Regions from separate parts of the Streptomyces sp. NPDC057271 genome, predicted to be linked through region 2. Evidence: predicted binding sites of a transcription regulator. Region 2 holds the regulator's gene; the other holds the start of a gene.
The links. Region 2 encodes HspR, which represses chaperone genes until heat shock. Its sites were predicted from a motif close to TTGAGNNNNNNNNNCTCAA; they were not measured.

Region 1 (22,955 bases), on a different contig from region 2:
GACGGCGGTGTACACGGTCCTCTGAACGGGCCCGGCCCAGGGTCCTCCCAGGGCTCAGCCCTCGGCGCGGGTGTTCAGCTGGTGGAGCAGGCGGGCCAGTTCGGCCACCTCGCCGCGGTCCCAGTCCGCGAGCTTGCGGACGTACCGCCCGCGCCGCGCGTCCCGTACCCGCCGGAAGCGGAGCCGGCCCTCCTCGGTCAGCCGCACGAGCGAGGCGCGTCCGTCGGCGGGGTCGGGGTCGCGGGCGACGAGTCCGAGCTCTTCGAGGGCGCGCAGCTGGCGGCTCATGGTCGCCTTGCCGACGCCGAAGTAGCCCGCGAGTTCGGTGGCGCGCTGGGGCCCGGTGTCGTCGAGCCGCACGAAGAGTCCGTACGCGGAGGATTCGAGCTCGGGATGGACCTCGCGGGCCATCTCGCCGGACTGGGCGCGGGCGCGGCGCAGAAAGACCGCCAGTTCCCGTTCCAGGGCGAGGAACTCCTGGTCCACACCACTCCTCGCAGTGGACTCGCCTTCACTCCCCGTACCGCTTCCGTGCACGTCAGCACCCCTCGCGCGCTTTCCGGTCGCTGAAAGTTTCCTTCGTCCGCGGTCATCGCCGCAGCTCCTTCAGTATTTCGCAGGCGTAGACCAACGGCGGCACCCGGCCCCCCTTCCGCCGAACCGGTCTACGTGCGTAGCGTCTTGAATGACATGTCCACACCAGGACTGTCCGGCACGCTCCCCCACCGAGCCTTTCGGAGGCACGCAATGCCCGTGCACAGATCCGGAAAGACCCTCGCCGGCGCCGCTCTCGCGGCCCTGGCCCTCCTCCTGCCCCTCGCCCTCACCGGCCCGGCGAACGCCGCCGACACCGACGCAGTTCCCCCACGCGGCTCCGCCCACATGGGCATGGGCGTCATCGAACACGACGGCCGGAGCGGCACGCCCGGAACGCCCCGGGTCGCCCAGACCGAAGGCGTGGACGTCTCCAGCCACCAGGGGAACGTGGCCTGGTCCACGCTGTGGAACAGCGGGGTGAAGTGGGCCTACGTCAAGGCGACGGAAGGCACCTACTACAAGAACCCCTACTTCGCGCAGCAGTACAACGGTTCGTACAACGTGGGCATGATCCGCGGCGCGTACCACTTCGCCACCCCGGACACGACCACGGGCACGGCTCAGGCCGACTACTTCGTCAACAACGGCGGCGGGTGGTCCAGGGACGGCAAGACCCTGCCGGGCGCGCTGGACATCGAGTGGAACCCGTACGGCGCCACCTGTTACGGCAAGTCGCAGTCGGCGATGGTCACGTGGATCCGCGACTTCCTGAACCGCTACAAGGCGCGGACCGGTCGTGACGCGGTGATCTACACGGCGACGAGCTGGTGGACGCAGTGCACGGGCAACTACGCCGGCTTCGGCGCGAGCAACCCGCTGTGGATCGCGCGGTACGCCTCGACGGTCGGCACACTGCCGGCCGGCTGGCCGTACTACACGATGTGGCAGTACACCTCGACCGGTCCGACGGTCGGCGACCACAACCGCTTCAACGGCGACCTCTCGCGCGTGAAGGCGCTGGCGAACGGCTGAGCCGGCCTTCACCCTCGTTCGGCGGTCTCCGGGATGCGCGGCGGCGCGTCCGGGAGACCGCCTTCGCCTTCCCGCTCCTCCGTCGCCCGCCTTCCCCACTCCCCCGCCGCCGGCCTGCCTCACTCCCTCGCCGCCCGCCGCCCGCCGCTCGCCGACCCACTCCCCCGTCGCCCGACGACCCCACCCCTGCGCCCTCCCCGCCTTTTTCGCTCCCCCTCTTGCCGATTGGTATGGACCAATGCGAGTCTCTGAGGCGACGCGTGCGGCTTTCAACTTCCGTACGCCACGCGCTCATTGCTCGTTCCGTCCTCCCCCACGCACGAGAGAGAGCCCCGACATGCCGTCCTCGTACCGCCGCACCGCCGCAGCCGTCACCCTGTCCGCGGCCGCGCTGATCCCCCTCACCCCGTCCGCCGCGGGAGCGCACGGCGCGGTCTTCAACCCGGTGAGCCGGGTCGCGGCCTGCTACGCGGAGGGGCCCGAGTCCCCCGACTCCCAGGTCTGCAAGGACCTCGTCGCCGACTCCGGAACCCAGCCGCTCTACGACTGGAACGAGGTGAACATCGCCAACGCCGACGGGCAGCACCAGGTGGTCATCCCCGACGGCAAGCTCTGCTCGGCCAACCGCGAGAAGTACCGCGCGCTGGACTGGGCCCGGACGGACTGGCCCGCGACGGCGGTCGGGGCGGGCTCCTTCGACTTCAAGGTCCGGGTCACGGCGCCCCATTCGGGCACGATGACGGTCTACATCACCAAGCAGGGCTTCGACCCCACCAAGCCGCTGAAGTGGTCGGACCTGGACGCGACGCCCGTGGCCACCTACGCCACCCCGCGCACCTCGACGGACGGCTACTACGACTTCACCGGCGACCTGCCCGCGCGCACCGGCCGCCACATCGTCTACAAGGTCTGGCAGCGCAACGACAGCCCGGAGGCGTTCTACAGCTGCTCGGACGTCACCTACGGCGGTGCGACGACGGTGGCGGGCTCGGCACCGAGCGAGGCCAAGATCGCCGCGGGTGCCGACCGTTCGACGGTGAGCCACGCGGGTCATGGCGGTGACGAGCAGGCCCCGGCGCTCTCGGCCGAGGCCGCGCGGACCTCCCCGTCCCCGCTCCCCCTGGCCCTCGCGGGGGCGGGCGCGCTGGCGGCCTTCGGCGCGGGCAGCCTGCTCCTGACGCGGCGCCGGAACGTGTCGTAGGCGGCGGTACGAGTGGAGCGGGGCGCCCCCGATCAGGGACGCCCCGCTCCTCGTACGGCGGCACCGCCGTACCGCGTGTCGCCGCACTCCGTACAGCAGTACCGCCGTACCGCGTGCCGCCGTACCGCCTACGCGGCCGCGCTCACCGTCACCTCCGCCGGGGTGAGGGCGATCTCCAGGACCTGGCGGACGTCCGTCACCGGGTGGACCTCCAGCCTCTCCAGGATCTCGGCCGGGACGTCGTCCAGGTCCGCCTCGTTCCGCTTCGGGATCACGACCGTCGTGACGCCGGCCCGGTGGGCCGCGAGCAGCTTCTGCTTCACGCCGCCGATCGGGAGGACCCGGCCGGTCAGCGACACCTCACCGGTCATCGCCACGTCCGTCCGGACCAGCCGGCCGGAGAGCAGCGACGCCAGGGCCGTCGTCATCGTGATGCCCGCACTCGGGCCGTCCTTCGGCACCGCTCCCGCCGGGAAGTGGATGTGCACGCCCCGGTCCTTCAGACCGGTCACGGGCAGCTCCAGCTCCGCGCCGTGCGAACGCAGGAAGGAGAGCGCGATCTGCGCGGACTCCTTCATGACGTCGCCCAGCTGGCCCGTCAGGGTCAGCCCCGCCGCGCCCGTCTCCGGGTCGGCGAGCGACGCCTCCACGAAGAGGACGTCACCGCCCGCGCCCGTGACGGCAAGCCCGGTCGCCACGCCCGGAACCGCCGTACGGCGCTCGGCCGGGTCCTGGGCGGACTCCGGGATGTGGTGCGGACGCCCGATCAGCCCGCGCAGATCGTCGACGCCGACCGTGAACGGCAGCTCCCGGTCTCCCAGTTCGTGCTGCGCCGCGACCTTCCGCAGCAGCCGCGCGATGGACCGCTCCAGGTTCCGTACGCCCGCCTCACGGGTGTACTCGCCCGCCAGCTTCCGCAGCGACGCGTCCGCCAGGACCACCTCACCCGGCTCCAGACCCGCACGCTCCAGCTGCCGGGGCAGCAGGTGGTCGCGGGCGATGACGACCTTCTCGTCCTCCGTGTACCCGTCGAGGCGCACCAGCTCCATCCGGTCGAGCAGCGCCTCCGGGATGGCTTCCAGGACGTTCGCCGTCGCCAGGAAGACGACGTCGGAGAGGTCGAGTTCGACCTCCAGGTAGTGGTCGCGGAAGGTGTGGTTCTGCGCCGGGTCGAGGACTTCGAGGAGCGCGGCCGCCGGGTCGCCTCGGTAGTCGGAGCCGACCTTGTCGATCTCGTCGAGCAGGACCACCGGGTTCATCGACCCGGCCTCCTTGATCGCCCGTACGATCCGGCCCGGCAGCGCGCCGACGTACGTACGGCGGTGGCCGCGGATCTCCGCCTCGTCCCGAACGCCGCCGAGCGCGACCCGGACGAACTTCCGTCCCATCGCGTGCGCGACCGATTCGCCCAGCGACGTCTTTCCCACACCGGGCGGGCCGACCAGGGCCAGGACCGCGCCGCCGCGACGGCCGCCGACGACCCCGAGCCCGCGCTCGGCGCGCCGCTTGCGGACCGCCAGGTACTCGGTGATCCGTTCCTTCACGTCGTCCAGGCCCGCGTGCTCGGCGTCGAGGATCGCCTTGGCACCCTGGATGTCGTACTGGTCCTCGGTCCTCTCGTTCCACGGCAGTTCGAGGACGGTGTCGAGCCAGGTGCGGATCCAGGAGCCCTCCGGGGACTGGTCGCTGGACCGCTCCAGCTTCTCGACCTCCTTGAGCGCCGCCTCTCGCACGCTCGACGGCAGGTCGGCGGCCTCGACGCGGGCCCGGTAGTCGTCGGACTCGTCGCCGTCCGTCTCGCCGTTGAGGTCGCGCAGCTCCTTGCGTACGGCGTCGAGCTGGCGGCGCAGCAGGAACTCGCGCTGCTGCTTGTCGACGCCCTCCTGGACGTCCTTCGCGATGGACTCGGCCACGTCCTGCTCGGCCAGGTGGTCGCGGAGCTGGGCCGTGGCGAGCCTGAGGCGGGCGACCGGGTCGGCGGTCTCCAGGAGCTCGACCTTCTGCTCAAGGGTGAGGAAGGGCGAGTAGCCGGAGTTGTCGGCGAGGGCGGAGACGCCGTCGATCTGCTGGACGCGGTCCACGACCTGCCAGGCGCCGCGCTTCTTCAGCCAGCTGGTGGCCAGCGCCTTGTACTCCTTGACCAGCTCGGTCACGGAGCCGGGCAGCGGGTCGGGCAGGGCCTCCTCGACGGCGGTGCCCTCGACCCAGAGAGCGGCGCCGGGGCCCGTCGTACCGGCACCGATCCTGACGCGTCCGCGGCCGCGGACGAGCGCGCCGGGGTCGCCGTCGGACAACCGGCCGACCTGCTCGACGGTGCCGAGGACGCCGGTCCCGGCGTACGTCCCGTCGACCCGGGGCACGAGGAGCACCCTGGGCTTGCCGGTCCCGGAACGGGCGGCGGCCTGGGCGGCCTCGACCGCGGCGCGTACGTCGTTGTCGGACAGGTCCAGCGGCACGACCATCCCGGGCAGCACGACCTCGTCGTCGAGCGGCAGCACAGGCAGAGTGAGCGGCACGGACGCCATGGACTCAGCAGCCATGATCTCCCCTTCGGCAGTCAAGTTGAGCTATGTGGACTCAATGCACATGAGCCGTGGGATGTTCCCCAAGGGGCGTTCGCTCTGAGCGATCGAGGCGCGGCAGGGTGTATCGGTTTCGGCCGGCCGTAGGCTGGTTTCCTTCGCGAGGAACAGGAGACCGAGGTGGCCGGGACGAAGACGGTGGCGGATGTCATGGCCGACCTGGCCGGGCTCGAGGACCCGAAGATGCGCGCCGCGAACGAGAAGCGCGGTGACGACCACGGCGTGAACCTCACCAGGCTGCGCGCGCTCGCGAAGGAACTCAGGACGCAGCAGGATCTCGCCCGCGATCTCTGGGCGACGGACGTCACCGCCGCGAGGCTCCTGGCGCTGCTGGTCTGCCGACCGAAGGCGTTCGAGCGGGACGAGCTGGACACCATGGTGCGCGAGGCGCGGGCGCCCAAGGTGCACGACTGGCTCGTGAACTACGTGGTGAAGAAGAGCCCGCACGCCGAGGAGCTGCGCCTCGCCTGGTCGGCGGACCCGGACCCCGTGGTCGCGAGCGCCGGCTGGGCGCTGACCGCCGAGCGCGTGGTGAGGAAGCCCGCCGGCCTGGACCTCGACGGGCTGCTCGACGTCGTCGAGGCGGAGATGAAGGACGCCCCCGACCGGCTGCAGTGGGCGATGAACACCTGCCTGGCCCAGATCGGGATCCAGCACCCCGAGCACCGCGCCCGCGCGGTCGGCATCGGCGAGCGCCTGGAGGTCCTCAAGGACTACCCGACCGCCCCGAACTGCACCTCTCCGTTCGCCCCCGCCTGGATCGCCGAGATGGTGCGCCGCCAGGAGATCAGCCAGGCGTGACGTGGGGCCGGGACCGGGGGCGGGGCCGGGGACGGGAACCGGGGCGGGGACGGGGGCGGGGGCGTTTGGCCTCGTACGACGTGCCGGCACCCGGCGCGTCTCGGGAAAGAGCACGCGGAACTGCAACCTCCGCACCCCTCCGGCGCGTTCACCCGTCGTGACGACGAGTTATCCCGGGTGCGGGCAGTGCACCGAGGACCGGCCGGCGGTCGAGGACGACGCGTGCGACGGGGATCTTGTCCACGCCGTGGCCGACGGCGACAAGGACGCGCTGTCCCGGCTCTTCGCCCGGCACGCCGGCCCCCTCTTCGCCCATCTCCTCAACCGCGGCTTCCCCGCCCAGACCGTCGAGGACGCCGTCCAGGAGACCTTCCTGACCGTGTGGAAGAGCGCCTCCGGCTTCCACGAGGGCAGCGTTCCCGCCTGGCTACGGCGAATAGCCCACTGCCGCGCGGTCGACCTCGAACGGGCCGCCGGCCGCCAGCGCGCCCTGGCGGACCGGGCCCGCGAGCACACGCCCTCCTCCGCCGGAGCCGCGCCATCGGCAGAGGAGTGCCTGCTGGCCTCCTCGCCCCGTTACGCGGCCATCGCCTACGCGCTCGCCGGGCTCCCGGCCCCGCAGCGCGAGGTCATCGAGCTGCGCTACCTCCAGCACTTCAGCGTCCGCGAGACCGCCGAGCGCCTGGCCGTCCCCGAGGGCACGGTCAAGGCCCGCGCCGCCCGCGGCTGCGCCCGGCTGCGTGAGTGGATCGTGGCCCAGGGCGAGGCGGAGGCGGTGGACGGCATCCGGGGGAACGGCGGCCAGGGAACCGGCGGAGGGGGTGCCCATGACCGCGACCGGGTCCCCCGCCCCCGCCCGTGACCAGGCCACCACGCCAGCCCCCGACCAGGTCTCCGCCCGCACCCCCGACCAGGACCTCGCCCACACCCCCGAACAGGTCTCCGCCCCCACCTCCGACCGGGACCTCGCCCCCGCCCCCGACCAGGTCTCCGCCCCCACCCCTGATCAGGCCTCCGCCCACGCCCTCGCTCCGCCCCCCCCACTTCCGAAAGCGGCCCCCGCATGACCGAGTTCTCTCCCCCTGCCGCCCCCGCCCCCGCGCCCGCGCCCGCACGGCATCGGCATCTGCCCGCGGACTGGGTGGAGGGGTACGCCCGCGGAGCACTCTCCCCCGACGTCCTCGGCCACGCCGAGGCCCATCTCGAACAGTGCAGGGCATGCGTGGACGCCGTCGACCAGGCGGTGCGGAGCGGGCCGTACGGTCCCCGTCTCGACTCCGCGCTCGCGGCCCTGGTCAACCGGGTCGGGTGAGGGCAGGATCGTGTCCATGACGCTCAAGGGCGGTAACACGAGGCTCTGGGCCGCTTCGGCGGCACTGGTTCCGGCGCTGACGCTGACCGGCTGCGGCGACCAGGGCACCCCGCCGGGGCCCGCCGCGCCCCGGGAGGGAACCCCGGCACCCGCATCGGTACCGACACCGGACCGGACCGGCGACGTCTCCGTCCCGCCGGTCCCGACCGGGACGGACGGGACCGTGCGCAACGATCACGAGCCCGGTCCGCGCGAGGTCCTCGTCGAGGTGAACGTCAACGGCGGTCTCGCCGGCGTCCGCAACCAGCTGGTCGTCCACTACGACGGCAGCTACACCACCCGGTCCGGGACGGAGGAGCCGCGCGCGGGGCGCATGACCGCCGCCGAAGTGGCCGAGCTTCGCGCGGCGCTGGAGGACCCGGCCTACGCGAAGGTCCCCGCCCGGCCGACGGGAGGCACCGTCCACGACGGCTTCCAGTACGTCTTCACGTACCGGTACCGCGTCGTGGTCGCGGCGGACGGCGAGCGTCCTCCCGCGCTGCAACGCGTCTTCGAGGCCCTCCCCGACGGCGGTCCCCCGACCGGCCCCTGACGGATCGGCCTGACGGACCGGGCCTGGCGGGACCGCCCCCTCACGGGATCCCCGGGGCCCCTCCCCCGTCGGGACCGGCCCCTGACGCACCGACCCTCGACCGACCGGCCCTCGACCGACCAGCCCCTGAGGGACCGGCCCCTGACCGACCGGCCTGACGGACCGGGCCTGGCGGACCGCCCCCTCACCGAGCGGGCGGCGAAGGCGCTGGACGCGGACTCGGACCAGTTCGGCGGCGAGCAGTGCCCGAGGTGATCGTGGAGCTGGTCGGGTCGGGCCGGATCCCGGAGGAGCGGATCGACGCCTCCGTACGGGACTCTTCGACCAACGGCGGTACGTCGACCCGGACGAGGCGGCCGAGACGGTCGGCCGAGACGACTTCAAGGCCGCGGGCGCGGCGGCCCAGCGCCGCCCGCTCACGGTCCTCACGAACGGACCGCTGCCCCTGACCGGACGCCCGAAGCTGTACGTCGAGAACGTCGCCCCGGAGGTCGCGGCCGCGTACGGGGACGTCGTGACCGCCCCCGCCGAGGCGGACCTGGCGGTACTGCGTCTGCGCACGCCGTACGAGGAGCGGCCGAACCGCTTCGAGTCCTTCTTCCACTCCGGCTCGCTCGCCTTCGAGGAGGCCGAGCTGGCCCGGATCCTGTCGCTGCTCGCCACGGTCCCGACGGTGGTCTGCGTCAACCTGGAGCGCCCGGCCGTCCTGCCGGAGATCGCCGAGCGGGCGGCGGCGCTGATCGCCGACTACGGGGCGGGCGACGACGCCCTGCTCGACGTGGCGTTCGGCCGGGCGACGGCGGAGGGGCGGCTCCCCTTCGAGCTGCCGCGCTCGAAGGCGGCGGTGGAGGCGGCCCGCCCGGACGTCCCGAACGACACGGCGGACCCGGTCTTCGCCCATGGCCACGGCCTGACGATCTGAGACCGACCGTGGGGGCCCGGCCCCGGACTGTTCTCTTCCGGTTGTCCAGGCCACCGGCATCCCGCGAGGATGGACGGCCACGACGATCCCCGAGAGCCCGATCGGAGCGAGTACCCATGCCCCAGCCCGTCACCCTCGACCGCCGCGAGGGACCGTACGGCGAGGTCGTGCTGCGTCGGCGCGACGAGCATTTCGAGATCATCGCCAACGGCACCTTCCTGATGGACACCTCCGACGGCCGCTCGGAGCGGCTGCTGGTCGACGCGGCGATGGACGCGCTCGGCGGCCGGCCCGGCGCCTCCGTACTGATCGGCGGTCTCGGCGTCGGCTTCTCCCTCGCGCACGCCTCCGCCGACCCCCGCTGGGCCAGGATCGTGGTCGTCGAGCGCGAGCAGGCGATCATCGACTGGCACCACGAGGGACCGCTGGCCGCGATCTCCGGAGCGGCTCTGGCCGATCCGCGCAACGTGATCCTTCGCACGGACCTGGTCGACTACGTCCACACCTCCCCGGACCGCTACGACGCCCTCTGTCTGGACATCGACAACGGACCCGACTGGACCGTGACCGAGGACAACCAAAGCCTTTACTCCGCCGAGGGGTTGAGGGCCTGCGCAAGGCGTCTGAACCCCGGCGGAATCCTCGCCGTGTGGTCCGCCAAGCCGTCCGCCAATTTCGAAGAGTCATTGCGGAATGCCGGATTCAGCGGGGTACGGACCGAAGAGATCACGGTTGCCCGGGGCGTCCCTGACGTGGTGCACCTCGCCCTCAGGCCTGCGTAGCCGGGACGCTCCCCGTGCCTCTAGGCTGCTGGCCGACACCAGCGATGCGAGGCGGGGCGATGGAGCAGACACACACCACTCACCACGGTGCGGCGGCCACTCCGGGTGCGCAGCGGCGAGTGCTGGTCGTCGAGGACGACACGACGATCGTGGATGCGATCTCCGCGCGGCTGCGGGCGGAGGGGTTCCTCGTCCAGACGGCGACCGACGGCCCGGCGGCCGTGGACGCGGCCGAGGCCTGGCAGCCCGACCTGATGGTCCTCGACGTGATGCTGCCCGGCTTCGACGGCCTGGAGGTCTGCCGCCGGGTCCAGGCCCAGCGTCCGGTACCGGTCCTGATGCTGACCGCGCGGGACGACGAGACGGACATGCTGGTGGGGCTAGGTGTCGGCGCCGACGACTACATGACCAAGCCGTTCTCGATGCGTGAGCTGGCCGCTCGGGTGCACGTCCTGCTGCGCCGGGTGGAGCGCGCCGCGCTGGCGGCCGTGACCCCGCGGAGCGGGATCCTGCGCCTCGGCGAGCTGGAGATCGACCACGCGCAGCGCCGGGTCAGGGTCCGCAACGAGGACGTGCATCTGACGCCGACCGAGTTCGACCTGCTGGTCTGTCTGGCGAACACCCCGCGCGCGGTGCTCTCCCGCGAGCAGCTGCTCGCCGAGGTCTGGGACTGGGCGGACGCCTCCGGCACGCGCACGGTGGACAGCCACATCAAGGCACTGCGCCGGAAGATCGGGGCGGAGCGGATCCGTACGGTCCATGGCGTCGGTTACGCACTGGAGACGCCGGCGTCATGAGCCGCCGGGGGCAGCGCCCCGAGCGCCGGAGCAGGCGCCGGATCGTGATCTCGATCAAGACCAAGCTGGGCATGCTGGTCGTCGGGGCGGTCCTGCTGACCTCCGGGCTCGCGCTGGTGGCGATCCGGACCTCCACGGAGTTCCGGTACATCACGATCTTCGCGATGATCGCGACGCTGTTGATCACCCAGTTCGTGGCGCAGTCCCTGACGGCGCCGCTGGACGAGATGAACGCGGTGGCCGGGTCGATCTCGCGCGGCGACTTCAGCCGGCGCGTGCGCGGCGCGGACCGCCGCGACGAGCTGGGCGACCTCGCCTCGACGATCAACCGCATGGCGGACGACCTGGAGGCGGTCGACCGGCACCGCAAGGAACTGGTCGCCAACGTCTCGCACGAACTGCGCACCCCGATCGCCGCCCTCCGCGCCGTCCTGGAGAACGTCGTCGACGGCGTCTCCGAGGCCGATCCGGAGACGATGCGGACGGCCCTGAGACAGACCGAGCGGCTCGGCCGGCTGGTCGAGACCCTGCTCGACCTGTCGCGTCTTGACAACGGTGTCGTCACGCTCAAGGCGCGGCGTCTCGAAGTCTGGCCGTACCTCTCTGGCGTGCTCCGCGAGGCCAACCTCGCCGCGTCCCAGCGCGGCCTGTCCTCGACGTCGGGGCTGCACAACCGTACGGACGTCCATCTGCATCTGGACGTCTCGCCGCCCGAGCTGACCGCGCACGCGGACGCGGAGCGGCTGCACCAGGTGATGGCGAACCTGATCGACAACGCGGTGAAGCACTCCCCTCCGCACGGCCGGGTGACCGTACGGGCACGGCGCGGGTCGTGGCCGGACTCACTGGCCCTCGAAGTCGAGGACGAGGGCCCGGGGATCCCGGAGTCGCTCCGTCACACGGTCTTCGAGCGCTTCAACCGGGGAGAGGTGCCGGCCCAGTCCGCCAAGGGCAGCGACGGCGGTACGGGGCTGGGGCTGGCGATCGCCCGTTGGGCCGTGGATCTGCACGGCGGCGAGATCGGTGTGGCCGAATCCTCACGCGGCTGCCGCATCCAGGTCACTCTTCCGGGAAGCATTCCGGCGCGCGATTGACGTAGGGTCGAACTGGAAGCACATGTTCTGCGTGTGGATGAACAGGACACGATCAGGACGTGGTCAGGGATGCGTGCCTCAGGGGCCGCAACCCGGGTCTCCTGTACCCGCGGGAGGGCAGAACCACGCTTGTTTCCCGCCAATCCCTGCCCCGAAACTCCGCGTCAAGTGTGACTTGCGCGACGTTGGCGCTGCCCGGCCTGCACCTGTCGGCCAGGGAGGCGTAGCCTTTATTTCCGCTGTCCATCACCTTGTGAAGCGGAAGAGGGCGGTTACCGCCGTGTCGTCTCAGTCCCCCAGTACCCCGAGTACCTCCACCGGCCAAGACGGGCAGGGTCAGAACCCTGCGACCGCCTTCGGCGCCAATGAGTGGCTCGTCGACGAGATCTATCAGCAGTACCTCCAGGACCCGAATTCGGTCGATCGCGCCTGGTGGGACTTCTTCGCCGACTACAAGCCCGGTGCGACGGAGACCCCGGCCGCCGCGCCGCAGGTGAGCCCCGCACAGGCCGCACCTGCCGCGCCCGCCGCTCCGGCGCCCGCCCCGGCTCCCGCCAAGGCCGTTCCGGCCCCGGCCGCCGCTGCCCCGGCCCCCGCCAGGCCCGCCGCGGCTCCGGCGAAGCCCGTCGCCGCCGCTCCGGCGCCCGCGAAGGCCGCGCCCGCGGCGAAGACCGGTGCAGGCACCGGCTCCGCCGGAGCGGCCGGCGCCGCGCGCCCTGCTGCCGCCGCGACCGAGGCGCCCGCCGGCCCCGAGCTGATCACGCTGCGCGGCCCCGCCGCCGCCGTCGCGAAGAACATGAACGCCTCGCTGGAGGTGCCGACGGCCACGTCCGTCCGCGCCGTCCCGGTGAAGCTGCTCTTCGACAACCGGATCGTGATCAACAACCACCTGAAGCGTGCCCGGGGCGGGAAGATCTCCTTCACGCACCTCATCGGCTACGCCATGGTGCAGGCGATCAAGGCCATGCCGTCGATGAACTACTCCTTCGCGGAGAAGGACGGCAAGCCGACCCTGGTCAAGCCGGACCACGTGAACTTCGGCCTCGCGATCGACCTGGTGAAGCCGAACGGCGACCGCCAGCTCGTCGTCGCCGGCATCAAGAAGGCCGAGACGCTGAACTTCTTCGAGTTCTGGCAGGCCTACGAGGACATCGTCAAGCGCGCCCGCGTCGGCAAGCTGACGATGGAGGACTTCTCCGGCGTCACGGTCTCGCTGACCAACCCCGGCGGCCTCGGCACCGTCCACTCCGTGCCGCGTCTGATGCCCGGACAGTCCGTGATCATGGGCGTCGGCTCGATGGACTACCCGGCCGAGTTCCAGGGCACCTCCCAGGACACCCTGAACAAGCTGGGCATCTCCAAGGTCATGACCCTGACCTCGACGTACGACCACCGGGTCATCCAGGGCGCCGCCTCCGGCGAGTTCCTGCGGGTCGTCGCGAACTACCTCCTCGGTGAGGAGGGCTTCTACGACGAGATCTTCAAGGCCCTGCGGATCCCCTACGAGCCGGTCCGCTGGCTCAAGGACATCGACGCCTCGCACGACGACGACGTCACCAAGGCCGCCCGTGTCTTCGAGCTGATCCACTCCTACCGGGTCCGCGGCCACGTCATGGCCGACACCGACCCGCTGGAGTACCGCCAGCGCAAGCACCCCGACCTGGACATCACCGAGCACGGCCTCACCCTGTGGGACCTGGAGCGCGAGTTCGCGGTCGGCGGCTTCGCCGGCAAGTCGATGATGAAGCTCCGCGACATCCTCGGCGTCCTGCGCGACTCGTACTGCCGCACCACCGGCGTCGAGTTCATGCACATCCAGGACCCGAAGCAGCGCAAGTGGATCCAGGACCGCGTCGAGCGCTCGCACTCCAAGCCGGAGCGCGAGGAGCAGCTGCGGATCCTGCGCCGCCTGAACGCGGCCGAGGCGTTCGAGACCTTCCTGCAGACCAAGTACGTCGGTCAGAAGCGGTTCTCCCTGGAGGGCGGCGAGTCCGTCATCCCGCTGCTCGACGCGGTCATCGACTCCGCCGCCGAGTCCCGCCTGGACGAGGTCGTCATCGGCATGGCCCACCGCGGCCGCCTGAACGTCCTCGCGAACATCGTGGGCAAGTCGTACGCGCAGATCTTCCGCGAGTTCGAGGGCAACCTCGACCCGAAGTCGATGCACGGCTCCGGCGACGTGAAGTACCACCTGGGCGCCGAGGGCACCTTCACCGGCCTGGACGGCGAGCAGATCAAGGTCTCGCTCACCGCCAACCCCTCGCACCTGGAGGCGGTCGACCCGGTCCTGGAGGGTGTCGTCCGCGCCAAGCAGGACGTCATCAACAAGGGCGGCACGGACTTCACCGTCCTCCCCGTCGCCCTGCACGGTGACGCGGCCTTCGCCGGCCAGGGTGTCGTCGCCGAGACGCTGAACATGTCGCAGCTGCGCGGCTACCGCACCGGCGGCACGGTCCACATCGTCATCAACAACCAGGTCGGCTTCACCGCCGCCCCGGAGTCCTCGCGTTCCTCGATGTACGCGACCGACGTGGCCCGCATGATCGAGGCGCCGATCTTCCACGTGAACGGCGACGACCCGGAGGCCGTGGTCCGCGTGGCGCGGCTCGCCTTCGAGTTCCGCCAGACGTTCAACAAGGACGTCGTGATCGACCTCATCTGCTACCGCCGCCGCGGTCACAACGAGGGCGACAACCCGCAGTTCACCAACCCGCAGATGTACAACCTGATCGACAAGAAGCGTTCGGTGCGCAAGCTGTACACCGAGTCGCTCATCGGTCGCGGCGACATCACGCTGGAAGAGGCCGAGCAGGCGCTCCAGGACTTCCAGGGCCAGCTGGAGAAGGTCTTCGCGGAGGTCCGCGAGGCCACCTCCGCCCCGGCCCCGGCGCACGTCCCGGACCCCCAGCCGGAGTTCCCGGTCCAGGTCACCACCGCGGTCTCCCAGGAGGTCGTGAAGCGGATCGCCGAGTCGCAGGTCAACATCCCGGAGCGGATCACGGTCCACCCGCGTCTGATGCCGCAGATGCAGCGCCGCGCGGCCTCCATCGACGACGGCACGATCGACTGGGGCTTCGGCGAGACCCTCGCCATCGGCTCGCTGCTGATGGAGGGCACCCCGGTCCGGCTCTCCGGCCAGGACTCCCGCCGCGGCACCTTCGGTCAGCGCCACGCGGTCCTGGTGGACCAGGAGACCGGCGAGGACTACACCCCGCTGCTCTACCTGGCCGAGGACCAGGCCCACTACAACGTCTACGACTCGCTGCTCAGCGAGTACGCGGCGATGGGCTTCGAGTACGGCTACTCGCTGGCCCGCCCGGACTCCCTGGTCATCTGGGAGGCCCAGTTCGGTGACTTCGTCAACGGCGCGCAGACCGTCGTCGACGAGTTCATCTCCTCGGCCGAGCAGAAGTGGGGCCAGACCTCCGGCGTCACGCTGCTCCTGCCGCACGGCTACGAGGGCCAGGGCCCGGACCACTCGTCCGCGCGCCCGGAGCGCTTCCTGCAGATGTGCGCCCAGGACAACATGACGGTCGCGATGCCGACCCTGCCGTCGAACTACTTCCACCTGCTGCGCTGGCAGGTCCACAACCCGCACCACAAGCCGCTGATCGTCTTCACCCCGAAGTCGATGCTGCGTCTGAAGGCCGCGGCGTCGAAGGCGGAGGAGTTCACCACCGGCGGCTTCCGCCCGGTGATCGGCGACTCCGCCGTGGAGGCAGGTACAGCGAACGCGGCCGACATCCGCAAGGTCGTCTTCTGCGCCGGCAAGGTCTACTACGACCTGGAGGCCGAGCGGCAGAAGCGCGGTGCCACGGACACGGCGATCATCCGTCTGGAGCGCCTGTACCCGCTGCCGGGTGCCGAGCTCCAGGCCGAGATCGCCAAGTACCCGAACGCCGAGAAGTACCTGTGGGCGCAGGAGGAGCCGGCGAACCAGGGTGCGTGGCCGTTCATCGCGCTGAACCTGATCGACCACCTGGACCTGGCGGTCGGCGCCGACATCCCGCACGGCGAGCGCCTGCGCCGGATCTCGCGTCCGCACTCCTCGTCCCCGGCGGTCGGCTCGGCCAAGCGCCACCAGGCCGAGCAGCAGCAGCTGGTCAACGAGGTCTTCGACGCCTGATCCGCTGTTCCGGTACGCACGGAGGCCCGGCACCCCGCGAGGGGTGCCGGGCCTCCGGCGTGTCCGGGCCCGCCGGTCAGCCGAGGTTGGCCTCGAAGTCCCAGTAGGGGCGGTTGCGGTGGCGGGCGGAGAGGGTGTGCGGGTGCTGGGCGCCCAGGGTGCGGGTGAGGGAGAGCAGTGCGGCCTCCTCCAGCTTTCCGGCCTCCTCGACCTCGCGCAGGCCGCGCAGGTCGGTGGCGAGGGCGATCTGGCCGGAGAGGGTGAGCGGGTGCTCGTTCCCCAGGCTGTGCCGGGCACGGCGCAGGGTGTCCCTGCTGAGTTCGGCGGCGTCGGCGACGCGCCCGTTGAAGTTGCGGGCGGCGGCCGTGTTGAGCGCACAGCCGAGAACCCAGGGGTGGTCGGCTCCCAGGGAGGCGGTGAGGCCGGCGAGCGCGCCCTCCAGGATGGCCATGGCGTCGGCGCGTTCCCCTGAGGCCTGCATGACGAGGGCGGTGTTGGCGAGCACCCCGGTGGCGACGGGGTGGGCGGGCCCGAGGAGGGAGCGGTAGCCGGCCTCCGCCTCGGTGACGAGCTCCCTCGCGTGGTCGAGGTCGCCGTGCTCGCGGAGGTAGTTGGCGTAGTTGTTGATGGCGGCGAGCGTGATGTAGTGCCCGCGTCCGTGGACCTGTTCCAGCTGTTCGAGCAGGCTGGCCATGGTGGCGCCGAGGTCCTGCTGGAAGCCTCCTTCGCGGCGCCGGCACAGGGCCAGCTGGGTGCGTGCGTACAGGGTCTGCAGATGCTGCGGCCCGAGGACCTGCACGTGCACCCGGACGTTGGCCTCCTGGCGGGCGAGTGCCTCGCGGTACTGGCCGAGGAGCCGGAGGTCGTGGGCGAGGGCGTTGCCGGCGCCCAGGGTGTGGGCGTGGCGGGTGCGCAGCACGGTCTCGCAGCGGACGAGGGACTCCGCGTCGAGGTCGTACGCCTCCTGGTAGCGGCCGAGCATCCGCAGGACGACGCCGAGATTGTGGCGGGCGACGAAGGTGGAGAACTCGGTGTCGCCGAGGAGGCGTTCGGCCTCGGCGAGCACGTGGCGCTGGAGCTTCTCGGACTCCTGGTACTGGCCGAGGAAGCGCAGGTCGCTGGCGATGGCGCTGCCGGACAGGAGGGAGCCGAGCTCGTTGGGGGGTGTGGCGGCGCTCAGCCTCTCGCGCTGGGCGAGGTCGAGTTCGTACGCCTCGCGGAACCGGCCGAAGGAGCGCAGGACGTTGCCCTGCTGTGTGGTCAGGTCCAGCATGGGCTGGTCCAGCGGGTCCATGAAGGTGGACCAGGCGTCCCGGATGCGCTCGGCGAGCTGGGCGCCCGCTCGGAACTCGCCGCTGCGGTAGCAGTAGCGCAGGCTGTTGAGGACGGCGGTCTGCACGCGGGGGCTACGGCTGGTGAGGGCGCCGGACGGGCCGACGTGCGGAAGGAGTTCGGCGTACCGGGGCCAGTTGCGGCTGTCCATCGGGTTGCCGGGGTCGGCCTCGGCGAGCAGGGAGCGGACGGCCTTGCGGTGGGCCTCCCGGTTCTCGCCGTCGGTGAGGCGGGCGACGATGTCGTGGACGAGCCGGTGCATGTGCACGGACTCCTGGTGCGGTCCCACCTCGACGTTGGTGGCGGGGCCGCGGGTCTCGCGGGTGAGCACCGAGTAGTTGACGAGGGTGTCCAGGGCGCGGGTCCAGGCGGGCAGGTCGGTGGCCATCCAGCGCAGGTCCTCGGGCAGTTCGGCCTGCGGATAGGCGCGGACGAGTCCGAGGGGGATGCGGCCGGGGGCGAAGGAGGCGCACAGGCTGAGGACGTCGATGGCCTGCGGCTGGGAGCGTCGGAGCCGGTTGATCAGTATCGACCAGGAGGTGAGCGAGGCGTTGGGGTAGCCGTCGACGGCGGAGGGCTCCTCGACGGTGGAGAGACGCCCGTCGCGGACCATGCGCAGGTACTCGGGGACCTCCATGCCGGATTCGCCGAGCCAGGCGGCGGCCTGGACGAGCGGCAGGGGTACGTCGCCGAACTCCGCGGCGACCTCGTCGGCCTGGGGTGCGGTGATGTGGGAGGCGCGGCGCATCAGGTAGGCGGTGGACTCGGCGCGGTCGAAGCTGGGGACTTCGAGGACGTCGGTGTAGTCGCCCCAGCCGCGGTTGCGGGAGGTGATCAGTACGTGTCCGGGGCCGTGGGGCAGCAGGACCTGGGCGCCGTCCGTGTCGTCCCAGCCGTCGAAGATGACGAGCCAGCGGGAGTGCGGGTCGCCGCGGCGCAGTGCCTCGCGTACGGCGCGGATGCGTTCGCCGGGTTCGTTGCCGCTGGGCAGGCGGAGTTCGGCGGCGAGTTCGCCGAAGCGGTCGCGCTGGACGTTGCGGTCGTCGGAGTTGACCCACCAGACGACGTCGTAGTCGGGGCTGAAGCGGTGGGCGTACTCGGCGGCGATCTGGGTCTTGCCGATGCCGGACATGCCGAGCAGCGTGCAGGCCGCGTTGCCGCGGTCGGCGTCCATGAGCCGTTCCTGGAGCTCGGTGAGGAGGTCGTCACGGCCGGTGAACCGCGGGTTCCGGCGCGGGATCTCGCCCCAGATCTCGGGCGGCGTGTCGGGGTAGCGGACGGGTGTCCCGAGCGGGCCGCGGCGGCCGGAGGAGCGGCGGGGATCGATGCCGAGCCGGCTCAGGAGCCGTGCTTCGGCCTCGTCCTCGCCGACGCCCCAGAGACTGACGGGTTCGAGGACGGCGGTGGCGGGGAGCAGGGGCCGGTTGGTGAGGTTGACGGCGGCGAACCGGTCGGCGCGGGAGGCGACGAAGCCGCGCAGGACGTCGTTCCACTCGCCGGCCGGCCGGGGGCCGAGCTGGAAGAACCAGTCGTTGAGGACGAGCAGCACCTGCCCGCTGGCGAGCAGCAGGTCCCTGAGGGAGTCCTCCAGGGGGACCTCACGCGGCGGGTCCCAGCGCTGCAGGGTCGCGCGCACTCCGTGGGCTTCGAGGCGCTGGTTGATCCAGGCCGCCCACGGCCGGTGGTAGCCGGGGAAGACCACAAGGACGTGCTCGGGGGCACCCCTGCCACCGCCGTCCGCCGCGCCGCCACCCGACCGCTGTTCCGCCATCTGATACGTCTCCCGTCCCGCTCACGCGCAACGCAGTGTCATCTGCCCTGGGCACAGTGTTACCCAGCGGCCCGGGGGGCCGCGCCGAGGCTCGCGTGATGCCGCCTCATTTGCTGGGCGAACTCCCGCCCCTCATTGGTCAGTTCATCGGATTCAAGCAGGATCGTCAGCGCTTCGCCCACCTGATCGTGCATATGGTCGAACTGTTGCCCGGCGCTGGACCGCCAGGGCCGCGGCGCCGCGTGGGCGGTCGCCGCGCGCCGCCAGAGATCGGTCAGGGCGAGGTGTGCGTACGCGCCCTGGAGCACTCCGCCGATGGGCCGGGCGTCGGGGCGCCAGCCGACCCGGTGCACGGCCGCCCTGCCCTGCCGGTACAGCGGTACGAGCTCGTGCAGGGTGGCGAGTTTGCTGTGGTGGAGTTCGTGGACGAGCGTCTCGGCCATGTCCTGTGCCCCGGCGGGCAGGGAGGTCAGGACCGCGCCCGGAGCCGATCGCAGGGTGGCTCCCTGGGACCGGGGGCCGTGCGGCAGCAGCGGGACGACGGCGCGCAGGGCGTGCCGGATCTCGGCGGCGCGTCCCGGGTCGGTGTGGGCGAGCAGCGCCTGCGCTCCGCGCCAGCGCGCCGACCAGACGGCGGGGTCGGTGTCGGCGGGGCCGGCCGCGGTACGGGGCGGGGTGCCGATACCGCCCGGCGGCACCCGGTACGGGTCGAGGTCGTCGAGGCGGGCGGTGGAGCCGGGCAAGGTGTGCAGCCCGTCCCAGCCCTGCCCCCGGCCGACGAGGGCGCCGGCGCGCCGGTCGGTGAGCAGCAGCACGGTGGGGGCGGCGGCCTGCGGGTCTTCGGGGTGGATCCGTGCGACGCGCGATCCGGCCCTGATCCGAAGGCGCCCGCCGCCCGCGGTCTGCCGGCCGACGCCGGGCAGCGACAGCCGGCCGTCGGGGGGCTCCAGGGTGAGGTCGAGGGAGCAGTCGGCGCGGAGGGCCGCGGTGACGGCGATGCCTTCGAGGCGGGTGAGATGCCGGTCGAGTGCGGGACCCGCCGGCTCGGCGAGGGCGGCGGCGAGCCACGCGCCCGTCATGGGGTAGTCGAGCACGTCCCGTACGACGTCGGGGTTGCGGCTCTCGGCCCGTTCGAGCAGGTGCCAGGAGTCCTCGAAGCGGCGGAACACGGCGGCGTCGACCGACTCGCGGTGCCGGTGGACGCGGACCAGGAGGGCCTTGAGCAGCAGCAGGCGCCGCGCGTGCAGCGCGGAGCGCAGCAGGGCGACGTCGGCCGGGGCGGGGCGGGTGCGGGCCAGCTCGGTGAAGACCCCCGCGGGCAGGGGCGCGAAGTTCATTCCCGCCTCCTTCGGCGGACCCTCGGCCATCGTGAGGATCCGGCCGGAAACAGACGGTGGAAGCGACGCGTGTCAGGCGGCTCGGTCCCCCGCTCCTTCGCACCACGCGTCGACCAGCTCGGGTGAGCGCAACAGCACCAGCTCGACCGCGGCCGCGAGTTCGGGATCGTCCAGGCCACGGAGGGTCCGCAGGTCCACAGCGGCGAGATCGGGCAGGTGCGCGGACCGGCCGTTGTCACGGTCGGCACCGGTCGCCCACTCGTTGTGCTCCGACACCCTCGGCTCCTCCCCACCGACGCATGTCCCCCACGGTCGTAGCGGCGGAGCGGTTCTTCCCGACGCCAGGAAGCCAGAAACCCGTTCGACTCAACTGCGCCCATTCGCGCCCCCGTTATCCAGCCGTTCTCCGTTTCGGCCCTCCGGCCGTCACCTACCCGCCCGTATCGCTCCACGCCCACCACGGCGGCGCGATCCGGCGGCGGTCCTCGCCGGACGGCGGTGCCTGGGGCGGTTCCCGGTCCGCGGCCACCTCCGCCAGGAGGCTCCTGGTCAGTTCGACGTCGCTCCAGTCCACCTCCACCAGCGCGGCGGTCAGCCGCCGCCACTGCTCGGCCGCGGCGCGCAGCACCTCGCGCGCCCTGCCCGTACGGCCCATGAGCCGGAGCACCGCACCCTGCGCGTGGAGAGCGCGCGCGCCGGTGACCGTGCCCGGGGTGTCGCCGTGCGCCGACCGGGCGTCCTCCCAGGACCGTTCGTACGCCGTGAGCGCGTCGCCGAGGACACCGTCCCGGGCGGACTCGCTCAACTCCAGTCTCACCCGTCCCAGTTGCAGCCACACCTCCGCACGCAGTCCGATGTCCCGGGTGGTGCGGGCGGCCTGTTCCAGAAGGTGGCGGCCCTCGAAGAGGTCGGGCAGGAACCCGGCGCGGTGGAAGCGCAGGGCGAGGACGCTGCCGATCAGGATCCTGGCCCGGGCGCGCTCCGGCGCGTCGGCCGGGAGGCTGGTCAGCGCCTCGCGCAGGACGCCTTCGGCCCGGTCGACGGGGGCCTGACCGGGGGTGGTCGCCGCGCGGCGCATCAGGGACTCCCCCCAGGACATCAGGATCCGGCCGCGCCGTCCGCTGTCCGCGGGGGCGAGCAGGGTGGCCTCCTCGTAGGCGGTGTCCGCGGCCGGTCCGTCGCCGGCCGTGTCGTACAGCCGGGCGCGCGCCGTCGTCCAGCGCAGCCGCAGGGCGGCGTGGTCGCCGAGCTGCTCGCCGGCGCGGTCGAGTACGGGGGCGATCTCGGCCGTGTCGGCGCCGGCGAGGTGCAGGGCGTCGGCCAGGTCGAGGAGTGCGGCGCCGCTCTCCCGGAGGGAGAGGGCGGTGGTGAGTTCGGTCGCCGCGGCGGCGCCGTCGCCGCGTGCGAGCAGCAGGCGCCCGCGGCGCAGGTGGAGGGTGTGGTGGTGGACTTCGGGCCAGTCCGGTACGTCTCCGAGGAGCGCGGCGAGCGCGTGGTCCAGGTGCCGGGGGTCGTCGGTGTGGCGCCACAACCCGTGGTGTGCGACGGCCTGTTCGAGCCGGGCCTCGGCCCACTCCGCGCTGCCCGGAGCGGCGAGGCTCCCCGCGCGCTCCAGCTCGGTCAGTGCGCGGGTGAGGAGCTCACGGCGCCGCTCGCTGCCCCGGGCGACGGCGGTGCCGGACTCCGCGTACAGCACGCGGCCGAGCAGGATCCCGGCTTCGACGGGGTGCTCCGGAAGTGCGGCCTCGGCCTGTTGACGGCACCGGACGAGGAGCGAGGGGTCGGACTGGCCCAGCCACTGCTCGAAGAGCCGCCGCGCGGCGGCCAGCGGGTCGGGGGTGATCAGGTCGGGGTGGTAGAAGCGGAGTACGCGCGCGGGGATGCGGGCGAAGAGTTCGGGTTCCGTGCCGACCGGGCCGGTGGGTTCGTCGGTCCCCTCGATCGCGCCGGCCGCGGCCGCCCGGCCGTCGTCCGTGGGGTGGCCCGCGAGCTGGGCGGCCGCGAGCGCCGGGAAGTTGCGCATGCCCTGGCCGAAGGTGCGCTCCACGTACTCGGAGCAGTGTTTGAGGACCAGCGCGGCGGCGCTGCGGTCCAGGGAGCCGAGCAGATGCTGCTGGACACCGGGCGGGTAGCTGAAGCAGGGGTACGGGGAGGGGCCGGGCAGTCGGCGCAGCAGCCCGCTGAGCAGGACCTCCGCGAGCTCCATGGGGCCGGTGTCGGGCAGCATGGCGCGCTGCACGAGCTGCATCACGGGGAGGGCGAGCGGGGCGGCGGCGAGATGGACGGCGAGCCGCAGCGCGCCGGGCGAGGCGCCGGCGGTGAAGGCGCGCAGCAGCTCCTCGTCGTTGCGCGGGGTGCGGGCCCTGCCGGGAGGTGCGGTCCGCGCGGTGCTCGCCGCCGCGGCGGACGGTCGCGGCGGCTCGGGCGCGATCATGGCCGCCCAGCCGCGCACCCCGCCCGAGCCGTGGCCGGCGTGGAGTCGCGCCCAGGAGGCGAACGCCTCGGGCGTGGGCGTGAGCACGGGCACCGCGCGCGTGTCAGGGGCGACGGGCTCCCAGGGCTCCTCGTCGGGCTGGAACCCGGTGTGCCCGCCGGGGGACGCGGGGCGGAGCAGCAGGCCGGGTTCGACCGTGAGCGCGGTCCGGGGCCAGAGCCTCGGGGGCAGCGGCTGGACGAGGGCGAGCGGGGACTGCCGGGGCCACTGGTGGATGAGCCGCTGGGCCGCGCCGCGCTGCCA
Region 2 (7,400 bases):
CCATGAACCGCTGGATGGCGAGCATCTCCGCCCGGTCGTCCGGGTCGTCGGCCAAGCGCTCGGCGTCGGCCTTCGCCCGCGCGATCAGCTTCTCCCGGTAGGTGTGGAGGAGCGCGTACCGCACGGCCTCCGTGCGCGATCCGTACTCCTCCGCGAGTGTCCTTATCGCCGTCTCCATGGCGTCGTCCGTGCGGACGTTCAACGTGCCCATGGAGACAGCGTATCGCAAAACGTATTACAGGGTCTTGCCAGTCGCCCGCCCCACGATCAGCCCCTCCTCGAAGCGGTCCACCCGGACCGTGTCGCCGTCGCGGACCTCGCCCGCGAGGATCTCCTTGGCGAGCCGGTCGCCGATGGCCGTCTGGATCAGGCGGCGCAGCGGGCGGGCGCCGTACGCCGGGTCCATGCCCTCGTCGGCCAGCCACTCCAGCGCGGCCGGCGTGACCTCCAGCGTGAGCCGGCGCTCGGCGAGCCGCTTGGCGAGCCGGTCGATCTGGAGCTGCGCGATCCGCCCCAGCTCGGTCGTGTCGAGGGCCGAGAAGACCACCAGGTCGTCGAGCCGGTTGAGGAACTCCGGCTTGAAGGTGGACCGCACGACCTCCAGGACCCGCCCCTTCTTCTCCTCCGCGCCGATCAGAGGGTCGACCAGGTACTGGCTGCCCAGGTTGGAGGTGAGGATCAGGATGGTGTTGCGGAAGTCGACCGTCCGGCCCTGGCCGTCGGTGAGCCGGCCGTCGTCGAGGACCTGGAGCAGGATGTCGAAGACCTCCGGGTGGGCCTTCTCCACCTCGTCGAGGAGCACCACGCTGTACGGGCGGCGGCGCACCGCCTCCGTGAGCTGGCCGCCCTCCTCGTAGCCGACGTAGCCGGGAGGCGCGCCGACGAGCCGGGCGACGGAATGCTTCTCGCCGTACTCCGACATGTCGATGCGGACCATGGCCCGCTCGTCGTCGAAGAGGAAGTCCGCGAGCGCCTTCGCCAGCTCGGTCTTGCCGACACCGGTCGGGCCGAGGAAGAGGAACGAGCCGGTGGGACGGTCGGGGTCGGCGATCCCGGCGCGCGTACGGCGTACGGCGTCGGAGACGGCCCGGACGGCCTCGGTCTGGCCGATGAGCCGCTTGCCGAGCTCGTCCTCCATGCGCAGCAGCTTCTGCGTCTCGCCCTCCAGGAGGCGGCCGGCCGGGATGCCGGTCCAGGAGCCGACCACGTCCGCGATGTCGTCGGGGCCGACCTCCTCCTTGACCATGGTGTCCCTGGAGACCTCCTGCTCGGCCTCCGATGCCTCCGCCAGCTCGCGTTCCAGCGTCGGGATCTCGCCGTAGAGCAGCTTGGAGGCGGTGTCGAAGTCGCCGTCGCGCTGGGCGCGCTCGGCGCGGCCGCGCAGCTCGTCGAGCCGCTCCTTGAGCTCGCCGACGCGGTTGAGGGACTGCTTCTCCTTCTCCCAGCGGGCGGTCAGCCCGCGCAGCTCCTCCTCGCGGTCGGCGAGGTCGCGGCGGAGCTTCTCCAGTCGCTGCTTGCTGGCGTCGTCGGTCTCGTTCTTGAGCGCGAGCTCCTCCATCCGCAGCCGGTCCACGGAGCGCTGGAGCTCGTCGATCTCGACGGGCGAGGAGTCGATCTCCATCCGGAGCCGGGAGGCGGCCTCGTCGACGAGGTCGATGGCCTTGTCGGGAAGGAAGCGGGAGGTGATGTACCGGTCGGAGAGGGTGGCGGCGGCCACGAGCGCGGAGTCGGCGATCTGGACCTTGTGGTGGGCCTCGTACCGGCCCTTGAGTCCGCGCAGGATCGCGATGGTGTCCTCGACGCTCGGCTCGGCGACCAGGACCTGCTGGAAGCGGCGCTCCAGGGCGGGGTCCTTCTCGATCCGCTCGCGGTACTCGTCGAGGGTCGTCGCGCCGACCATGCGCAGCTCGCCGCGGGCCAGCATCGGCTTCAGCATGTTGCCGGCGTCCATGGCGGAGTCGCCGCCGGCGCCCGCGCCGACGACGGTGTGCAGCTCGTCGATGAAGGTGATGATCTGGCCGTCACTGGCCTTGATCTCGGAGAGGACGGTCTTCAGACGCTCCTCGAACTCGCCGCGGTACTTGGCGCCCGCGACCATCGCGCCGAGGTCGAGCGAGACCAGCCGCTTGTCGCGGAGGGACTCGGGGACGTCGCCCTTCACGATCCGCTGCGCGAGGCCCTCGACGACGGCGGTCTTGCCGACACCGGGCTCGCCGATGAGGACCGGGTTGTTCTTGGTGCGGCGGGAGAGCACCTGGACGACGCGCCGGATCTCCTGGTCGCGCCCGATGACGGGGTCCAGCTTCCCCTCGCGCGCCGCGGCCGTGAAGTCCGTGCCGAACTTCTCCAGCGCCTTGTACTGACCCTCCGGGTCGGGTGTGGTCACCCGGCGTCCTCCCCTGCTCTTCTCGAACGCGTCCAGCAGCTTCTTCGCGCCGGCCCCCTGCTGGGCCAGCACCTCGCCCGCCTGCCCGCCCTTCGCCGCGATCCCGATGAGCAGGTGTTCGGTCGAGAGGTACTCGTCCCCGAGCTCCTTGGCCTGTTCGGCGGCCTCGGCGATCACGGCGAGCAGCTCACGGTCGGGCTGCGGCGGCGCGACCGTGGAGCCGGTCACGCGGGGCTCGGCGGCGAGCAGCCGCTCCGCTCCGGACCGTACAGCGGCCTGGTCCGCCTCGACGGCGGCGAGCAGGTCGACGATGTTCTCGTTGTCCTGACCGGCCAGAAGCGCGAGCAGCAGATGCGCAGGGGTCAGGTCGGGGTGTCCCGCGGACACGGCGCGGCCGGTGGCCGCGTTGATCGCGTCCCGGCTCCTGTTGGTCAGTTCGGCGTCCACGTGCGCTGTCTCCTCCTCGACGTCCGGCTACACACGGTCCATGACTCATCTAGCGTACACAAAGTTGAGTCTATTCCGCTCAAGGTGTCGCAGGGACCCGTGCCACGGGTAGGTTCCGGGCATGGCGACTGACCCGAGGAACCCCGACGACGCGTATCTCAGCTTCTGGCGCGAGTACCACATGTCCACCCTGACCACACCGCGCGCGGACGGCACGCCGCACGTGGTGGCGGTGGGGGTGACGTACGACCCCGAGGGCGGCGAGAACGGCATCGCCCGGGTCATCACCAACAAGCACAGCCGCAAGGTCGCCAATGTCCTGGCGGCGGGCGCGGACGGCGCGCGCGTGGCGGTCTGCCAGGTGGACAAGGGGCGCTGGGCGACGCTGGAGGGCGTGGCCCGCATCCGTACGGAGCCGGACGTCGTCGCCGACGCGGTCGACCGGTACGCGACGCGCTACGGCCGGGTCCCGGCACCCAACCCCGACCGGGTCGTCATCGAGATCGCGCTGACCCGGGCCATGGGCCGGGCCTGACCCGGTGACGTGCTCGGCGGCGCGTTTACGGGGTGGGGATTTACGGGCGCAGCACAGCGGCGCCATCGCGTTTCAGGTCCGCGATGGCGCCGCTGTGTGGGGGAAGCACCTGAGCGATCTACAACGACGGGGGAACCGCTCAGGCACTGCGGGGGGTGGCGGTGATGGTCTCGGACTCGACGAGCTGGTGGTCACGCTGGTCGAGATTGACGAAGATCATGCCGTACCGGATGGCACAGCGGACAGGCTGCGGGGCGCCACGGGGCTTCCGGAGACATCGGTAGGCGCGAATATCCTCATCGTCCCCGCGCGTGATGATGATCGGCTCACCGAAGAGGGTGACCATCAACGAATCGCCACCGTGCGGCACGGCTGTGACGAGGTCGATGAAATGCCACCCGGAGCGGTAAGCGGCCGCCATCTCACGCCGGAATCGAGGATCTTCGGGAACCGTCATGCCCGCACGGACTCCCAACCAGGGTCGGAGTCGGCCGGCGCTGCGCCCCAGCCCGGGTCGCTCGCCTTGGCGACGACCTGCTGCGGAGCGAGGCCCCAGCCCGGATCATCGGTGACTGCCACCGCGCCGACCGCGGCAGCAGCTATGAACGCGACACCAACTACGGTGCGTATGAGCTTCTTGGCCATGACCGAGCAACCTCACTTGGTGTGTATCTCCTGCTCCCCCGCAGGCACGACGATGGCTCACTCCTCACGTTTCCACCACTGGCTCAATGCATCATGTTCCTGTATCGGAAAAGCCTGGGGGTGTACATATGCGAATAGAACCGGATAAAACGGGGCATCCTCATACGCACGCCGAGCTGTGCGAAGCGGGCACACGGGTCTATAAAGAGGCCCTGCGCGCGGGACGTATCGCCCGGTCGGACATCGAGTCGACGCCCTGCCTGATGGACCTCGACCTCCTTCGGCCCGATCCCGACGACGTGCAGTGGCTCCGGCCGGTTCCCCCCTCGGCCGCGCTGGCCAGACTGCTGCTCCCGATCGAGAAGGAGATCCAGGAGCGTAGACGTCTCAGCATCGAACTCTCCGACGCGTTCGAGCCATTCATGTCGGTCAGCGTCCAGGACCCCACGACCACCCACGCGATCACCGTCCTGGAGGGACTCACGAGGATCAACACCTCCCTGGACCGCGTGGTGGCCGAATGCTCCTCCGAGCTGCTGACCGTGCAGCCCGGCAGCGGCCGCAGCGCCCACACCTTCGGCGAGGCCCTCCGCCGCGTCAGGCCGCTCCTCGGCCGCGGCATCCGGATGCGGACGCTCTACCAGCACACCGCCCGGCACCAGCCGATCACCCTGGCCTATCTCGAACGCATCGGCCCCGAGGTCGAGGTCCGCACACTCGAGGAGATCATCGACCGGCTCATCATCGTGGACCGCAAGGTCGCCTTCGTCCCCGCGAGCCGGGACCGCCAGGTCGCCCTGGAGCTGCGCCACACCGGCCTCGTCGAGTACCTCGTCGGCGTCTTCGAGCAGTTCTGGCTCCAGGCCATCCCCCTGGACAACCCGGTCACCTACGAGCCGCCGCTGGACGGCATCAGCGGCATCCAGCGCTCCATCGCCAAACTCCTCGTCGAGGGCCATGTCGACGAGGCCATCGCCCGCCGGCTCGGCATGAACGTCCGGACCTGCCGCGCCCACATCGCCAAGCTCGCCTCCGCCCTCGGGAGCGGCAGCCGGGCCCAGCTCGGCTACCTCATCGCCCAGTCCGGAATCCTGGAGCAGGAACACTGACCGTGTACGTACAGATCGACCTGGACGGCCCCGCGGGGACACTGCGCGTCTCGGGACACGACATGCCCACCGTGGAGCTTCTGCGCGCGCCGGGCGACGAACCCGACCCGCTCATCCCCATCGGCACCCGCGCCGCCGCCCGGCTCGCCCTCACCGTCGACGGCGCGCCCGCGCGCATCCGGCCCGGCCGCGGACGGCTCCTGCGGCGCTCGTACCGGGTCGACGTCAGGGTCTCCGGCACCCGCTACCGGCTCGTGCCCTGCTCGTACGTGGAGAGCCGGCTGCTCCGCGACGGACACCCCCTGGGCACCCTGGACTCGTCCGGGGACGGCACGGTGGACGCGGAGTGGGCGCCCGGCACCGGGCCCGAACCGCTGGACCGGGCCGTCGGCACCGCCCTCGCCGCCGCGTTCGGCACGGGCGCGGCGCCCTGGTGGGACACGGCGACGAACATCGTGGCCGAACTCATCCCGTAGGACACGCCAAACGCAGCACGCACGACGAGGCCCCCTCCGCATCTCGCGGAAGGGGCCTCGTCGAGCGGAGTTCCGCCCGGACGGCTCAGGGCTCCGCCCGGCGGCTCGGGGCTCTGCTCAGGGCTCTGCCCGGGGCGCTCGGGACGGCTCGGGACGCTCGGGGCGCTCGGGGCGCTCGGGACGGCTCGGGGCGCTCGGGACGGCTCGGGGCGCTCGGGGCGCTCGGGGCGCTCGGGACGCTACTCGGGACGCTTGGGGCGCCACACGACCAGCGCGCTCGCCTGCTGGACGTCCGTGTACGGCACCAGGTCGCGCCGGTACGAGGCGTGCACCTGGGCCTCGCGCTGGCGCATCGCCGACGCCGCGCCCTCGACGGCCGCCGACAGCTCGGCGACCCGCTGCTGAAGCGCCGCGACCTGGTTCTCCAGCTCGATGATGCGCTTGATGCCCGCCAGGTTGATGCCCTCGTCCTGCGACAACGCCTGCACCGTACGGAGCAGTTCGATGTCACGGGCCGAGTACCGCCGCCCCCGGCCCGCGGTGCGGTCCGGCGAGACCAGACCGAGGCGGTCGTACTGACGCAGCGTCTGCGGGTGCAGACCCGACAGCTGGGCCGCCACCGAGATGACGTACACAGGCGTCTCGTCGGTCAGTTCGTACGGATTACGGCTGCGTCCCGGTCTGTCCATCGGGTCAAGCTCCCTTCGCGGCCTGGAACAACTCTGCCCTGGGGTCCTCGCCCGCCGTCGCCTGACGGTAGGTCTCAAGGGCCTCACGGGCCTTGTCGTCGAGCTCCTTGGGCACCGCGACCTCCACCGTCACCAGCAGATCGCCACGCGTGCCGTCCTTGCGGACCGCGCCCTTGCCGCGGGCGCGCATCGTCCGGCCGTTGGGGGTGCCGGCCGGAAGCTTCAGCGTCACCGCCGGGCCGCCCAGCGTCGGCACCTTGATGTCGCCGCCGAGTGCGGCCTCGTCGAACGTGACGGGCACGGTGACGGTCAGGTTGTCGTCCTTGCGGCCGAAGACCGGGTGGGCGTCGACGTGCACGACCACGTACAGGTCGCCGCTCTGGCCGCCCCGCTCGCCCGGAGCGCCCTTGCCGCGCAGCCGGATCCGCTGCCCGTCGGCGACACCGGCGGGGATGCGGACCTGCATGGTGCGGGAGGACTTGGCCCGCCCGCTGCCCTTGCAGACCTCACAGGGGGTCTCGGCGATGAGGCCGCGCCCCTTGCAGTCCACGCACGGGTCGGTGAGCGAGAACGAGCCACTGCCGCCGCGCGAGACCTGGCCGGTGCCGACACAGGTCGGGCACACCCGGGGCGTGCCGTTCTTGTCGCCGGTGCCCGAACAGGCCTTGCAGGGCGCCTGGGAGGACATCCGCAGGGGCACCGTCGCGCCGTCCACGGCCTCGGTGAAGCTGAGCGTCACCTCGGACTCGATGTCCTGGCCGCGGCGGGGCTGCGTGCGCGTACCCGCGCCGCCGCCCGCGCCACGGTTGAACAGTCCGCCGAAGACGTCGCCGAGACCGCCGCCGAAGCCGCCGGCCCCGCCGCCCGCGCCGCCGGGCCCCTGGGCGCCGCCGAAGAGGTCGCCCAGGTCGAAGTTGAAGTTGCCGCCGCCAGGGCCTCCGGAACGGAAGCCTCCGTTGCCGAAGAGCGCGCGGGCGTCGTCGTACTCCTTGCGCTTCTTGGGGTCGCCGAGGACGTCGTTCGCCTCGGAGATCTCCTTGAAGCGCGCCTCGGCGCTGGTGTCGCCCTTGTTGGCGTCCGGGTGGTTCTCGCGGGCGAGCTTCCGGTACGCCT

Region 1: a site for HspR is predicted at 5,333-5,351, ahead of lon (endopeptidase La). Genes of this name have one in related genera too.

Annotation. Positions count from the first base shown of each region.
Region 1 is NZ_JBHUYJ010000012.1:42,853-65,807, forward strand. Features, by position in the region: gene ACFUJR_RS08695 (hypothetical protein) at 1-25, shown strand, start outside; gene ACFUJR_RS08700 (MarR family winged helix-turn-helix transcriptional regulator) at 55-537, opposite strand; gene ACFUJR_RS08705 (lysozyme) at 748-1,569, shown strand; gene ACFUJR_RS08710 (lytic polysaccharide monooxygenase) at 1,907-2,770, shown strand; gene lon (endopeptidase La) at 2,899-5,310, opposite strand; gene ACFUJR_RS08720 (DNA alkylation repair protein) at 5,503-6,153, shown strand; gene ACFUJR_RS08725 (RNA polymerase sigma factor) at 6,311-7,015, shown strand; gene ACFUJR_RS08730 (hypothetical protein) at 6,981-7,220, shown strand; gene ACFUJR_RS08735 (hypothetical protein) at 7,217-7,465, shown strand; gene ACFUJR_RS08740 (hypothetical protein) at 7,482-8,057, shown strand; gene ACFUJR_RS08745 (glycoside hydrolase family 3 C-terminal domain-containing protein) at 8,572-8,979, shown strand; gene ACFUJR_RS08750 (spermidine synthase) at 9,096-9,761, shown strand; gene ACFUJR_RS08755 (response regulator transcription factor) at 9,821-10,558, shown strand; gene ACFUJR_RS08760 (ATP-binding protein) at 10,555-11,652, shown strand; gene ACFUJR_RS08765 (multifunctional oxoglutarate decarboxylase/oxoglutarate dehydrogenase thiamine pyrophosphate-binding subunit/dihydrolipoyllysine-residue succinyltransferase subunit) at 11,933-15,778, shown strand; gene fxsT (FxSxx-COOH system tetratricopeptide repeat protein) at 15,855-18,881, opposite strand; gene ACFUJR_RS08775 (aKG-HExxH-type peptide beta-hydroxylase) at 18,941-20,218, opposite strand; gene ACFUJR_RS08780 (hypothetical protein) at 20,291-20,494, opposite strand; gene ACFUJR_RS08785 (SAV_2336 N-terminal domain-related protein) at 20,649-22,955, opposite strand, start outside.
Region 2 is NZ_JBHUYJ010000006.1:870-8,269, reverse strand. Features, by position in the region: gene ACFUJR_RS04480 (hypothetical protein) at 1-211, opposite strand, end outside; gene clpB (ATP-dependent chaperone ClpB) at 236-2,833, opposite strand; gene ACFUJR_RS04470 (pyridoxamine 5'-phosphate oxidase family protein) at 2,955-3,368, shown strand; gene ACFUJR_RS04465 ((2Fe-2S)-binding protein) at 3,508-3,825, opposite strand; gene ACFUJR_RS04460 (hypothetical protein) at 3,822-4,013, opposite strand; gene ACFUJR_RS04455 (helix-turn-helix transcriptional regulator) at 4,142-5,122, shown strand; gene ACFUJR_RS04450 (hypothetical protein) at 5,125-5,598, shown strand; gene ACFUJR_RS04445 (heat shock protein transcriptional repressor HspR) at 5,838-6,287, opposite strand; gene dnaJ (molecular chaperone DnaJ) at 6,292-7,400, opposite strand, start outside.